Linked DNA regions of Pseudobacter ginsenosidimutans. The protein of the gene in region 2 interacts with the protein of the main gene of each other region in a pairwise test. Links are inferred from orthologs where the notes say so. Each region holds a gene or a part of one and is shown on either strand. Other genes may lie near its edges.

Region 1 (5,610 bases), 6.1 Mb from region 2 along the record:
TGAGTACATTCAGTACTGCCTCATGCCTGGGTGATTCTACCAGGGCATTGAGCGTTTTCCTGGATGCTTTCAGCACTTCCAGCTTTTCACGAAGGGTCCAGTCTTCCTGTAAAGCGGCCTCTATCGCTGCGGTTTTCTCGGGGGAAGTTTCATTATACAAATACTGTACGAGTTCCTCTGGTGTAAAGAGAACTGTCATAGGCAATCCTTTTTGTCCTTGAATAAATAGTTCCGAAGAGTCAATTCGGATGTCCGTCCGTGATTAATAAACGTGGGTTGGTTCCTCTTTATTGTACAAAGGTATTGGAAATATAATATGCAGGAACAGGGGGCTGGCAAGGTAAACCATAACCACCACCGGTCAAATAGTAAAACTACCATCGTGGACAATCCCGGGAAAACTTTTAGCGGGAAAGGTTGATAATCAGCTATTCACAACAGTATGGAGCTGGAAAATTATTCGGGAAGAATGAACAGGTCCTCATTTTCTTTCTTCATCCAGTATTTTTCACGGGCAAACTTCTCCAGGGTGGATTTGTCTGATTTGAGTTGTTCAAGCTCCGATTTGGTTAATTTGATCTGGTCCAGGTAATAATCCCGGCTCTCCTCCAGCTTGTGGAGCTCGGATTTATGTTTGAAGTAAGTGGTGAAGATATCCTGGTCGTCAAAGAAGAGGATCCATACAACAAATACAAGGGTGGTGAGGATGTATTTGTTCTTTAACCAGGCTGGGATGCGGGAGATGAGCTTCATGTTATATAAAATGGAGGATCAGAAAACGATAGCGAAAATCAGGCCGCTATCACTTTCTGATCCATCCGGAAAACTATTTGGAATTGAATTCAGTCAAAAAGCTTACTTACCAAATTTAATCCTTCCTTTCGGATAAATGGCGGTCTCAGCCAACATTTCTTCAATGCGGAGCAGTTGGTTGTACTTGGCCATACGGTCTGTACGGCTGGCAGAACCAGTTTTGATCTGTCCGCAGTTCAGGGCAACTGCCAGGTCAGCGATAGTAGTGTCTTCAGTTTCACCGCTGCGGTGGCTCATAATGGTATTGAAGCCATTGGTCTGCGCCAGCTGCACAGCGTTGATGGTTTCAGTTACAGTTCCGATCTGATTCACTTTGATCAGGATGCTGTTGGCGATATTCTTATCGATACCCTGTTTCAGACGTTTTACGTTGGTAACAAAAAGATCGTCACCTACCAGCTGGCATTTGCTGCCGATGGCTTGTGTGAGGTTTTTCCAACCTTCCCAGTCATCTTCGGCCATACCGTCTTCGATAGATACGATAGGATATTGTTTCACCCAGTTGGCCCAATAGTTCACCATATCATCGGAGGTGATCACTTTATTGGTGCTCTTGTAGAATTTGTAGCCGTTTGTTTTTTCGTCCCACATTTCTGTGCTGGCGGCATCCATCGCGATAGCAATTTCAGATCCGGGTTTGTAACCAGCAGCAGTGATGGCTTCGAGAACAGTTTCAATAGCTTCTTCATTGCTCTGGATATCCGGAGCAAAGCCACCTTCATCACCTACATTGGTGCTGTATCCTTTCTTTTTCAGAACGGACTTAAGGTGATGGAAAATTTCAACGCCCCAGCGCAGGCCCTGGCTGAAGGTTTCAGCGCCTACAGGGATCACCATGAATTCCTGGAAGTCGATCTTATTGTCTGCGTGTGCACCACCATTCAGGATGTTCATCATCGGAATGGGCAGTACAGTTGCATTCACGCCACCGAGGTAACGGAAGAGCGGAAGACCGGTTTCTTCTGCAGCCGCTTTTGCTACAGCCATTGAAACAGCCAGTGTGGCGTTAGCGCCAAGCTTGGCTTTATTTTCAGTACCATCGATGTTGATGAGTTGCTCGTCTATATATGCTTGTTCGGTAACGTCGATGCCGATCAGTTGTTCAGCAATGATCTCGTTCACATTCTTTACTGCCTGCAAAACGCCTTTGCCCATGTACACGCCTTTGTCACCATCACGCAGCTCAACAGCTTCGTGTTTTCCGGTTGATGCGCCACTTGGAACTGCAGCTCTTCCTGAGAATCCTTCTTCAGTGGTCACATCTACTTCCACAGTAGGATTACCACGGCTATCTAAGATCTGTCTTGCATGAATGTCAGCAATGTAACTCATGATTCAATTTTATTGTTTTGTTGATGATGATGTGAGGCTCCGGAAAACTTCTTCCAGACTTTGTTCACCGGATTGCAAAGAAACGATATTCAGATTGTGTTGCAAAGCGAGTTCCATCAATTGTTTATTAGCTTCCTGCACATCTTTGCAAACTAACTCCCATTCGTTAGGGGTGATGCGGTTCACTTTGTCTACTGCGCTCAAACGCTCCATCCATGCGGCTTCCAGCGGTTCCTTGAAAATCACTTTCAGCGTGGCTGTATGATTTGAACGGCTGCGAAGCGCTGTGAGGCTATCATCTGCCACCAGCTGGCCTTTGTTGATGATCACTACGCGATCGCAGATGGCCTCCACTTCCTGGAGGATATGGGAAGAAAAAATAACAGTCTTGTTTACACCCAATGTTCTGATCAGTTCCCTGATCTCGAGGATCTGGTTGGGATCGAGGCCGGTGGTAGGCTCATCCAGCACCAGCACTTCGGGATCATGTATGAGTGCAGCAGCAAGGCCAACACGCTGTTTATATCCTTTCGACAATTGCCCGATCTTTTTTTTGCTTTCGGGTGTGAGGCCAACGGTTTCAATTACTTTCTCGATGGTTTGTTTTTTGTATTGCACATGGTGTACATCGGCAACAAAATCGAGATACTCGCGCACATACATATCGAAGTAAAGGGGATTGGCTTCGGGAAGGTACCCGATCTTTGCTTTGGCTTCCAGCGGCCTTTCCTTCACATCGATGCCGCAAACAACGGCCTGGCCTGCATCTGCAGCCAGGTAACCAGTGATGATCTTCATGGTGGTGCTCTTTCCGGCGCCATTGGGACCGAGAAAACCAACGATCTCTCCCCTTCCGATGGCAAAAGACACATCGTTCACCGCTTTCTGTTCACCATAGTTCTTTGTGAGCCCTTTCACTTCAATGCTCATATCAACGTAGGATTTGTGGGATGATTAGAACTCGTATTTATAAAGATCATCTATAACGCTCCCGGCCTTCATTTCGTACGCAACATTGATAAGACCATCTTTGAGTCCGTATACCCAGCCGTGGAGATCAGGTCGTTGCTCCTGTTGCCAGGCTCTTTGAATGATGGAGGTTTTAGCTAGATTGGTGAGTTGTTCTTTGACGTTGAGTTCCACCAGGCGGTCGAACTTCATTTCTTCTTCCGTCAACGCATCCAGTTCTTCGCGGTGAAGACGGTATACGTCCTTGATATTGCGGAGCCACATGTTCAGCACCAGTTTGTAATCTGTATTGGTCATGGCAGCCTTTACGCCACCACATCCATAATGGCCACAGACGATCACATGTTTTACTTTGAGATGGTTCACAGCATAATCCAGAACAGCCAGCAGGTTCACGTCTGTATGTACAACCAGGTTGGCCACATTGCGGTGAACGAAGATCTCTCCGGGTTGTGTATTGGTGATCTCATTGGCGGGAACACGACTGTCGCTGCAGCCGATCCAGAGGAATTCGGGTGTCTGCAGTTTCGCCAGGCGGTGGAAATACTCAGGGTCTCCGCTCACTTTACTGTTTGCCCATACTTTGTTTTCTGCCAATAGCCTTTTGTAGGATTCACTCCACATACCAGTTGGATTTGATTCCCACAAATATAGCGGTATACGGGTAAAATCCGGCCAACAGTTCTGCTGCCCGGCTTACCCGCACACCGCTAATTAAACGGATGTATTGGTCAAAAATCGATTAAACGATCTGGTAGTTCAGCTTCTTCACCGGAGGTGCGAGGCTGAAGATTTGTTTGATATGACCATCTTTCAGACCATATACCCAACCATGGATATGGGGCCTTTCTTCGCGCGCCCAGATCTTCTGGATAGTATCTGTCTTGGCCAGGTTGAGCACTTGTTTGCGTACGTTGTGCTCTACCATCAGGTTCACACGGTCAGCTTCATTCTCGAGCGCATCGATCTCTTTGCGGTGCTCTTCATAGAGCTCCTTGATACCGATGATCCACTTGTCGATGATACCAAAGCTCTGGTCTGTCATGGCAGCTTTCACACCACCGCAGTTATAGTGACCACAAACGATCACATGTTTCACTTTCAGATGCACCACTGCATATTCCAGAACACTGAGGCAGTTCACATCATCTTCCACCACCAGGTTGGCGATATTGCGGTGAACGAAGATCTCACCGGGAACTGTATTGGTGATCTCATTGGCAGGCACGCGGCTGTCGCTGCAACCAATCCAGAGGAACTCTGGCTTTTGTACATTTTCCAGTCTTTTGAAGAAGGTAGGATCTTCATTTACTTTTTCTTGTGCCCATGCTTTATTCTCGAGGAGTAATTTTTCAATTGCTTGCATAACATTAGTTTTTAGATGCCAGAATTTCCTGGTGAGCACCGTTTCCGTTCACCGAGAAGCCCTGGTCTTTGTAAACACTTTTTTTCAGTTCAACAGTAATGTCTTTCAATGGCGCTGCTTTCATGAAGTCTTCGATCACTTCCACTACATCTTTGTCGATGAAGTCTGCGCGCTGCGCATCGATCATCACGTAAGAATTCTCCGGAACTTTTTCCAGTTTGTTCTTGATGATGGGTTTGTTGAGATAGCTCACATCTTTCCGCAGGCGGAACAGGTATTTGTTGCTGTCGTGCACTACAAATACAGCGGATTTGAAATTGCTTCTCAGTACGAAGAACATTGCTACCACACATCCGATGAAGATGCCCATCAGGAGGTTGGTGAACAGGATCGCTACTACGGTGATCGCGAAAGGCAGGAACTGTGTCCATCCCTTTTTGTAGAACTCCGCAAAAAGAGCGGGCTTACAGAGCTTATACCCTGTATAGATCAGCACTGCTGCCAGTGATGCGAAAGGGATCATGTTCAGCAGGAAGGGGATCAGCGCCACGCAGAGCAGCAACAGGAGACCATGCAATACTGCAGACATCTTTGTTCTCGCTCCTGCGTTGACGTTAGCAGAAGTACGAACGATCACAGATGTAATGGGCAGACCACCGATCAGACCGGCGAGCATATTACCTGTACCCTGCGCCATCAGCTCCCTGTTCTTGGGAGTAACACGTTTGTATGGGTCCATCTCATCCGCCGCTTCGATGTTCAAAAGGGTTTCAAGGCTCGCTACTATCGCCAATGTAATGGCAGTAGTCCACACAGTGATATTACCCAGGTGACTGAAGTCGGGGAATGAAAAGAAGGTGAAGAACTCCGCAGCAGATGCTGCCATCGGGATGTTCACCAGGTGTGAAGCGCCCAGCGCAAGTGTAGGATTGGTGGCTTTCAGCCATTCATTAACACCTACACCCAGCAATACAACGATCAGCGCCGAAGGGATCAGCTTGAACGCTTTAGCTTTTTTAACCAGAACCTTATCCCAGAATACCTGCAACGCGATAGACACTGCACCTAATGCAAATGCCACCGGCAACATATATCTTACAGAATAGTAGAGTTCAGTAAATGTATTCTTA
Region 2 (8,286 bases):
CCATTTCTGTACACTATACAGTAATAGAAAAAGGAAAAAGAAGATCCAGGTTATGCATTGCAGCCATATCAGTTTCCGGGTAAACACTACAAATCGTTTTAGGGCTTAACAAATTACACAAATTAACGGTCTGATCCACAAACAGTGTTTTTCCTTCGACCCATTCCCTGTTTTTTTCGATCCATTGCCGGAAAGGGTTTCGGTCGAAAAAAAACGGGAAGGCAACGAAGCAGCTTCCACACACACCGTCAGGTGTTTAATATTGCTTCACAAACCTTATACCTGCAAACTCACCTTAAAAAACAAGACAAATGAAAAAACTGGGATCTATTTTGTTCACTGCAACACTGGCCACTGCTCTGGTTGGTCAGGCAAATGCACAAACGAATGACGAAGAAACTGCTGTACGGGCCTGCCTGCTGCTGTACCTGAGCTTCGATGCTGCGCAGATGGAAAAAGCCTTCCATCAAAGCGGTACAGTGAAACATATCGATAACAAGACCGGGGAATATAAAGATGAGACCGTGGCAGCATTCCTCACCCGCGTAAGAGCAATCACCACAAAGCCTGAAAGAAAATCAGAGATCGTTTCTCTGAATATCGAAGGAACAGCTGCGCAGGCTAAGATCAGGATCGAACAGAAGGATCTGACCTTTACAGATTATATGAACCTGCTGAAGATAGATGGGACCTGGAGAATTGTGAGCAAGATCTTCCAGCGCACGGATAAATGATATGGATGCAAGGGTGTAAGATGCCCTTACTTTGTGTTTTAAAAAAACGGTCGTCCTTTCCAGGACGACCTAATTCTTTTTAGAGGGTATGCATTCTTATTGCATGCCGGGGAACAGCGGCCTTGACCAGGGATAGTTGCCAGCATCACCATCAGCGCAATGAGGAAACACCAGAAAGCTTTCTTGTGAACAGCAGGGCTGGTGGCTCTTTTTACAGCGCCACGGCCAACGGTGATCAGCACGATGGCGATGATCATTCCAACCGGATGCTCGATAGCCAGCTTACGGACTGCTCCGTTTTTCATCACTTCTCCCATACCTGCAGCCTGGATCATTTTCAATCCAAAGTCACCGGCAAACCACTGGTACAATCCGATCAGCAAAGTGATATGCGCAGCAATCATCAGGAAGAGATCGATCTTTTTGTCACCCGCATTCACTGGTCGTTTACTGTTCATACCAGCCAGATGTCTGAAAATGGCAATGATGATCAGCACCAGGATCACCCAGCGCAGCAGGTTGTGTAGATGAAGAAGACCATTATACATAGCAAGAAATTTGCGTGAAGGTACAGCGCAAATCCTAATTAGACCAGTTTTCAGGGAATCTTAATCTTCCCAGTCAGCAATGAAAATATTGGTATCCCTGGTACCGCCATTGTTGCGGTTACTGCAGAAAACGATCTGCCTTCCGGAATAGCTGAACATGGGGAATGCGTCGAAGCCTTTGTCCCTGCTCACTTTCTGCAGGTTGCTTCCGTCGCCGTTCATCGTATACATATTGAAGGGAAATCCTCTTTTGTATTCATGATTGGATGCAAAAATGATGCGCTTGCTGTCAGGCATGAACGAAGGTGCCCAGTTTGCCTGTCCCAGTTTGGTAACCTGTTGTACATTATTCCCGTCTGCATCTGCCACAAATACTTCCATATTGGTGGGAGCAACCAGCCCTTCTGCCAGCAACGCTTTGTATTCAGCCAGCTCTGTTTCATTCCCTGGACGTGATGCGCGCCAGATCAGTTTCTTTCCATCGGGGCTGAACCAGGCGCCGCCATCATAACCTGGCGTATGAGTGATCCTTTTCTCTTTTCCTGTTTTTAAGTCCATCACATACAATTCAAGATCACCATCTTTCACACTGGTGTACACCATCTTTTTTCCATCGGGCGATAAAGTGGCTTCAGCATCATAACCCGCACTATTGGTGAGTTGCTTCACGATCTTTCCATCGAGGTCCGCCATGAAAATATCATAGCTGCCGTATAACGGCCAGATGTATTTATTGCCGTATTTGGATCGATCGGGAACAGGTGGACATTCATCGCCTCCCAAATGCGTGGAAGCATAGATGATATGTTTGCCGTCTTTGGTGAAGAAGCCGCAGGTTGTGCGTCCTTTGCCGGTGCTGATCAATTTGTATTCGAAAGGTTTTCCGGGCTCCGGAATCCGGCCTGCAAAGATCTGATCACAGCTCAAACCGTCTTTCGCACTGGTCCGCTGGAATACCAGCCATTTCCCATCAAAACTGAAATAAGCCTCCGCATTGTCGCCACCAAATGTGAGCTGACGGATATTCCTGAAATGTGATTCACCCGGAAACTGAATGGTGTCCCTGGTTCCGGCCCATTCCGGGATCAATTGAAAAGGTTTGCTGAATGCACTGAAAATGCAGACGGCAAAGAGGATGGCCGCCGGTAACAAAAGAAGCTTTCTCATGATTCACAAAGTTTAAATTGCGGGGTGCGAAGGCGGGGCAAAGGTATTTTTGTAAACCACTATTTTTGTCAGAATATTGTCATAACACACTTGCATAAAAACGGTTAGCTTTGCTGGCCTGCTGTTTGTTTGCAGGATCGATTCAATGAGCATTATGATCAACACCAGGAACAGTTTCATTTTCGGCCTCTGCCTGATCTTGCTTGCAGCCTGCGGAGGCGCAGACCAGTCGGCGAGCGGCCTGTTGAACAAAGCGCCCTACAAGGGATTGACAGATTCCATCGCCCGTTTCCCACAGGACGCGGACTTATATAAGAAGAGAGCCGTGCTGCTTTCGCTCAATAACAAACATGAGCTGGCCACTGCTGATTACCAACAAGCCTGGAAAATGGCGCCCGATGAAAATACAGGTCAGGAATTTGTTGCCAACCTCCTGCTCGTGAACCAGCCACTGGAAGCCGTTGCACTCCTGAAAGAATGCACCGTTAAGTTCCCGGAAAACCCTGAATTCAGGCGCAGGCTCAGTGAAGTGCTGATCCAGACCGGCAATAATTCCGCCGCGCTGAAAGAATACGATGAGATCATCGGGATCGATTCCGCCAATTTCGAAGCCTGGTATGAAAAAGGCGTGCTCTTGGCCAGAACAGGCGATACCACTGCTGCTATCACCTCACTGCAACGTGCATACGAATTACAACCGATCTATTTCATCGGCAATACACTTGCAGACATCTATGCAGCCAGCATGGACCCACGTACAGTCCCCTTCTGCGATACACTTATCGCCAGGGATTCACTCAAGATCCAGGTAGAGCCACATTTTATCAAAGGAAGATATTACGCTGATTCAAAACTTTACCAGGAAGCCTTACAGGAGTTTGAAGCCTGCATCCGCCTCGACTGGAAGTTCACCGATGCACATCTTGAAAAAGGACTCGTGTATTTCGAAATGAAGGATTACAAAAAAGCATTGGAGACTTTCACCTTCACCACCACCGTCTCCAACAGCAATGCCGATGCATGGTACTGGATGGGACGCTGCTATGAAGCGATGGGTGATAAAGAGAATGCCATCGCCAACTACCGCAAAGCCTATGCGCTCGATAAAGGCTTCATCGAAGCCAGGGAAAGAGCCAAACAACTGAACAAATAAACAAATCATTATGCCCATTATTGCCCCCTCTTTGCTCGCCGCTGATTTTCTACATCTGCAGGAAGAATGCGATATGCTGAATAAAAGTGAAGCCGACTGGTTCCACCTGGATGTAATGGATGGCAGATTTGTTCCCAATATCAGTTATGGCCTGCCCGTAATAGAACAGATCCGCAAAACCACTAAAAAGGTTTGCGATGTGCACCTCATGATCCTCGAACCGGAGAAATATGCGGAAGCATTCAAAAATGCAGGCGCCGATATTCTCACCGTTCATATCGAAGCCTGTGTACACCTGCACCGCAACCTGCAACAGATCAGGAGCCTCGGTATGAAGACCGGCGTTGCCCTCAACCCGCATACACCTGTGAGCCTGTTGCAGGACGTGATCCAGGACATCGATATGGTATTGATCATGAGCGTGAACCCGGGTTTTGGTGGGCAAACATTCATCCCCCATACACTCGAAAAGCTCAAACAACTGCGCCGCATGGTGGATGAAAAGAAACTGCCCACCATCATTGAAGTGGATGGAGGCGTAACCCTGGATAATGCCGCTTCCATCGTACAGGCCGGCGCCACAGCACTGGTGGCAGGCAGTAGCGTGTTCAAATCACCCGATCCCATTGCCACTATCGCCCAATTGAAACGGGTTGGGTGATCCGGAAATTTCTACTAATTTCGACAGCACAAAAAATACTGCCGGTGAGAGCTATCCTGCTTACGTTGGTTTACCTGATGCTTATCCTTCCCCAGGCTGCCCTTGCCCAGAAAAAACCTGCGACGCTTTCAGGGAAAGTGGTGGATGAAAATGAAAATCCACTGGCCAGGGTTTCTGTAACCATATTGGGTAAACGAAATGGCGTATCCACTTCCGATTCCGGCACATTCACCATACAAGCGCCTTCAGACAAAGCATTCGCACTGGTATTCTCCTTCACCGGTTACAAATCCGTTCAGCGTAATTTCCTGCTCAGCGAGAACGAAGCTGAATATGTGGTAGTGCGAATGGAACGCGGCACAGGTATGCTGGACTCTGTAGTGGTAACCGATCAACGTCAAAGACGCGAAGCAGGCCTCGTGCTCATCAATCCAAAGAACGCCATCAATATCCCCGCACCCGGCGGCGGCATCGAAAGCCTCATCAAAGTATTTGTTGGATCGAATAACGAACTCACTTCACAATATTCCGTACGCGGTGGCAACTATGATGAGAACCTCGTGTACGTAAATGATTTCGAGATCTTCCGTCCTTACCTCGTCCGGAGCGGACAACAGGAAGGTCTCAGCTTCATCAATCCCGAGCTTGCCCGCAATGTGAGTTTCTACAATGGAGGCTTCCAGGCCCGCTATGGCGATAAGATGAGCTCTGTACTGGATATCCAGTACAAGAAACCCAAAACTTTCGGCGGCTCTGCCTACATCGGATTACTGGAACAGGGCCTGCACCTGGAAGGTGCATCGAAGAACGGCAAATTCACTTATCTCGTTGGCGTCCGTAACAGGAGCAACCGAAACCTGCTCAGCAGCCAGGAAACAAAAGGCAACTATGTTCCCTCTTCCGCCGATCTGCAGGCGCAACTCACGTATCAGATCAATCAACGCAATTCACTTGAACTGCTTGGCAATATCTCCCAGACAAAATTCACGCTGATGCCTGAATACAGCCAGCTGACCAGCAGTGTGTTCTCGCCGCTTTTCAGCGCCAACCTGGGCCTCGACATTTTCTTCGAAGGAAGGGAGGAAGATCGATATCGCACCAATATGATCGGCCTAGCCTGGATCCAGCAGCTCAACAAAAAACTTCGCCTCAAATGGATGGCCAGCCGATTCGAGAACGATGAAAAAGAATCCATCGACATCATGGGCGCCTATCTCTTCGGAGACCGCTCTTTCGATAAAGGCAAGCCGGAATTCGGCATGATCACCAATCCGCTGGGCGCCGGCGTGTACCAGAATTTCGCCCGCAACAAACTCAATATCGCCCTCTACAATTTCTCACACAAAGGAAGCTACGACCAGGGCAAACATTTTATCCAGTGGGGACAAACAGTAGAACGTCAAAGCATAACCGATAAGCTCAATGAATGGGAATACCAGGATTCTGCCGGCTACAATATTCCCTACAATCCCAATATGTTCGAGCTCAGCAAAGTGCTGAAAGCAAAAGCTGATATCGATGTGCTGCGCTTGTCTGGCTACATTCAGGACAATATCATTTTCCACGATTCGTCCGACTTCACATTACAGGCCGGTGTACGTTACAATTACAATGACCTCAACAAAGAGTTCCTGCTCTCGCCCCGTATCGGTTTCAGCTGGAAACCCGGCAACTGGGAACGCGATATCATTTTCCGCGGCGCCGCAGGTCTCTATCATCAACCGCCGTTTTACCGTGAGCTTCGCCGTTATGACGGCACCATCAACAAAGACCTGAAAGCACAAAAAAGCTGGCAGATCGCAGGTGGCATGGATTACAATTTCAGATCCGGCAACCGCCCCTTCCGCTTCACCGCAGAAGCGTACTACAAGAACATGTGGGATGTTGTTCCCTACGATATAGACAATGTGCGGATCCGTTACTTCGGTGAGAACCGCGCCAAAGCCTACGCCACCGGCCTGGAGCTCCGCCTCTTCGGCGAACTGGTGAAGGATGCAGAAAGCTGGGTCAGCCTCGGATTCATGCGTACACGCGAAGACCTCGATAAAGACACTTACTACGATTACACACTCGACGATAACAATAATCCTACCGACAGCACCCTCAAAGAAGGAGGCTGGTTTCGCCGCCCTTCCGACAGACTGGTCACTTTCGGCATGTTCCTGCAGGATTATCTCGCCACCAACAAGAATTTCAAAGTATACCTTAACTTTCTCTACGGCAGCAACCTTCCTTACAATATTCCCAACAGCGTGAAATACCGCAATGCCCTGGAGATCGATCCGTATATCCGAATAGACATCGGCTTCAGCGCCCTCCTGCTCGACAGCGAGAAGAGCAACCGCCGCAGTCATAACCCCTTCCGCAACTTCGAAAATATCTGGGCCACCCTGGAAGTGTTCAATCTCATCGACCGCGACAATACCATTTCCTACATGCTGATCAAGGATTTTTCCAACACAGTATTTGCCATGCCCAACAGGCTTACGCCACGCTTACTTAACCTGAAACTGATCGCCCGTTTTTAGATCAGCCTGATATTAAATTCCATTTCTCACCTATGCATTATCGTTATTCAGCAATTCATTGCTGCCGGCATCAGATTTTCTAAAGGTGACCGATAACCGCTTTGATCGTCCATTTTTCTTCCCAATTCCCACGCTGTTCCCGTTCCGGGACTGGCAGTGCTTGTGCCAAAATCATATGTAGTTGAAAATCAGCTATCCTATACTCTGGCACCAGTTTGGCATTTTGATAAACATCAACCGAACCGGAATATGTCACATCAAAATATTGAATAGAGGATAAGGTAAGGTTGAGGACTCTGGTTGTAGCATTGCTGTCTCGGGTTTGTTCGATTGAGGTGAGGAAACAAACCAACGCGGGAGATTAATTATTGAGCTTTTGTAGCAGAGATGGATCGGTGGAATATTATTAAACTTCTTCGCTTATGTTTCCAAGACCTCAATCGAACATACCCTCGTCAGCATTTCTCCGAATGTGCAACATTCAATGATGATAATTTAGGCAATAACAAATTATTTCAGATTATTTGAACACCAGATCAGTGTTCATTTTTTTTATTTTATGATTCTCCCCAACAGTTGAGTAGTCATAAGTTATTACACTATCCTGTAACCTGCTACAGTACTTCATTTCAGACACTCGTATTCCTGGTCAATATCAAATGATTGATAACAATTATTAGATTACAGTTAATCATTAACGTTACTTCGACAGAGATTCAACCTCATTGAATTGGAAGGTATTTCAAAATAAGTTGCTGCAATGGTCACTGCTATTGATTCATTGCGTTTTATCATGTACAAGATCAATTCCTGTATGCTCAATTGAAATCAACTATTTAATTGCCTTGAATATTTACAAGTTCTATTTCCTCAATCTTCCGGAAAGAAAAATTGCCGCACCTCCAGCTTATGGAGCAAAGGGATAATGAAAAGCTGGCCTTGAAAATGTAAGCGAAGCAGTCCGGCCATATTCCCCTGCCCCATCTTTCCCCACCAGCGCCCAAAAAAGATCCTCCCGCGCCGGTTCATTTTCCAGCCGGCGTTCATTTCCCTTTGCGACCCCAGTTTCCCAGGCTTTTCCAGTTCCGGGAATAAACAAAAGGCCAGCAAACCCATAATCAATTAAAAATCAAACGATTAAGAATCTGGCATTCCCTTAGCATCTCTCTGATCAGAATAACAAATCAAAACTTATGATCAATGAAATGCTGGTAAATCCTGATCCGTTTGCCAGATCGTTTACACTAGAAATCAGTTGCGATCAGAATTTACACGCCATTGTCCGGTTAATTAATTCAGAGGATCGAATTATCAAATTATTCTCCTGGTACCTGCTCAAGGGAGCGAACATCACAAACATCGATGATATCTTATTCACCAGTAGCGGCAAGTGCAGACTGGATGTGATCAATCAGCATGGTGAATTGTTACACAGCATCGATGTGACCCAATCAAATCAGGATGATAGCAACCCCAACCCCTAAATCCTTCAACT

What was found.
Region 1: the proteins of rpe (region 2) and eno interact in binary tests that used the Escherichia coli proteins (3 or more experiments, as listed by UniProt). The link is inferred for Pseudobacter ginsenosidimutans from one-to-one orthologs.

Annotation. Positions count from the first base shown.
Region 1 is NZ_CP042431.1:1,274,713-1,280,322, forward strand. The notes cover bases 1-2,907. They hold eno (phosphopyruvate hydratase), read right to left. Parts: upstream 2,146-2,907; coding sequence 856-2,145; downstream 1-855. Other genes in these bases: FSB84_RS05080 (anti-sigma factor), read right to left, coding at 1-199; FSB84_RS05085 (FtsB family cell division protein), read right to left, coding at 457-753; gldA (gliding motility-associated ABC transporter ATP-binding subunit GldA), read right to left, coding at 2,155-2,907. Also shown: more of gldA, read right to left, coding at 2,908-3,075; FSB84_RS05100 (carbonic anhydrase), read right to left, coding at 3,100-3,738; FSB84_RS05105 (carbonic anhydrase), read right to left, coding at 3,857-4,480; FSB84_RS05110 (SulP family inorganic anion transporter), read right to left, coding at 4,485-5,610. UniProt on the Escherichia coli protein: Catalyzes the reversible conversion of 2-phosphoglycerate (2-PG) into phosphoenolpyruvate (PEP). It is essential for the degradation of carbohydrates via glycolysis.
Region 2 is NZ_CP042431.1:7,329,695-7,337,980, forward strand. Bases 2,557-5,437 are described here. They hold rpe (ribulose-phosphate 3-epimerase), read left to right. Parts: upstream 2,557-3,612; coding sequence 3,613-4,263; downstream 4,264-5,437. Other genes in these bases: FSB84_RS28710 (tetratricopeptide repeat protein), read left to right, coding at 2,604-3,602; FSB84_RS28720 (TonB-dependent receptor), read left to right, coding at 4,308-5,437. Also shown: FSB84_RS28690 (hypothetical protein), read right to left, coding at 1-87; FSB84_RS28695 (nuclear transport factor 2 family protein), read left to right, coding at 312-734; FSB84_RS28700 (hypothetical protein), read right to left, coding at 773-1,282; FSB84_RS28705 (TolB family protein), read right to left, coding at 1,343-2,449; more of FSB84_RS28720, read left to right, coding at 5,438-6,791; FSB84_RS28725 (hypothetical protein), read left to right, coding at 7,985-8,275. UniProt on the Escherichia coli protein: Catalyzes the reversible epimerization of D-ribulose 5-phosphate to D-xylulose 5-phosphate.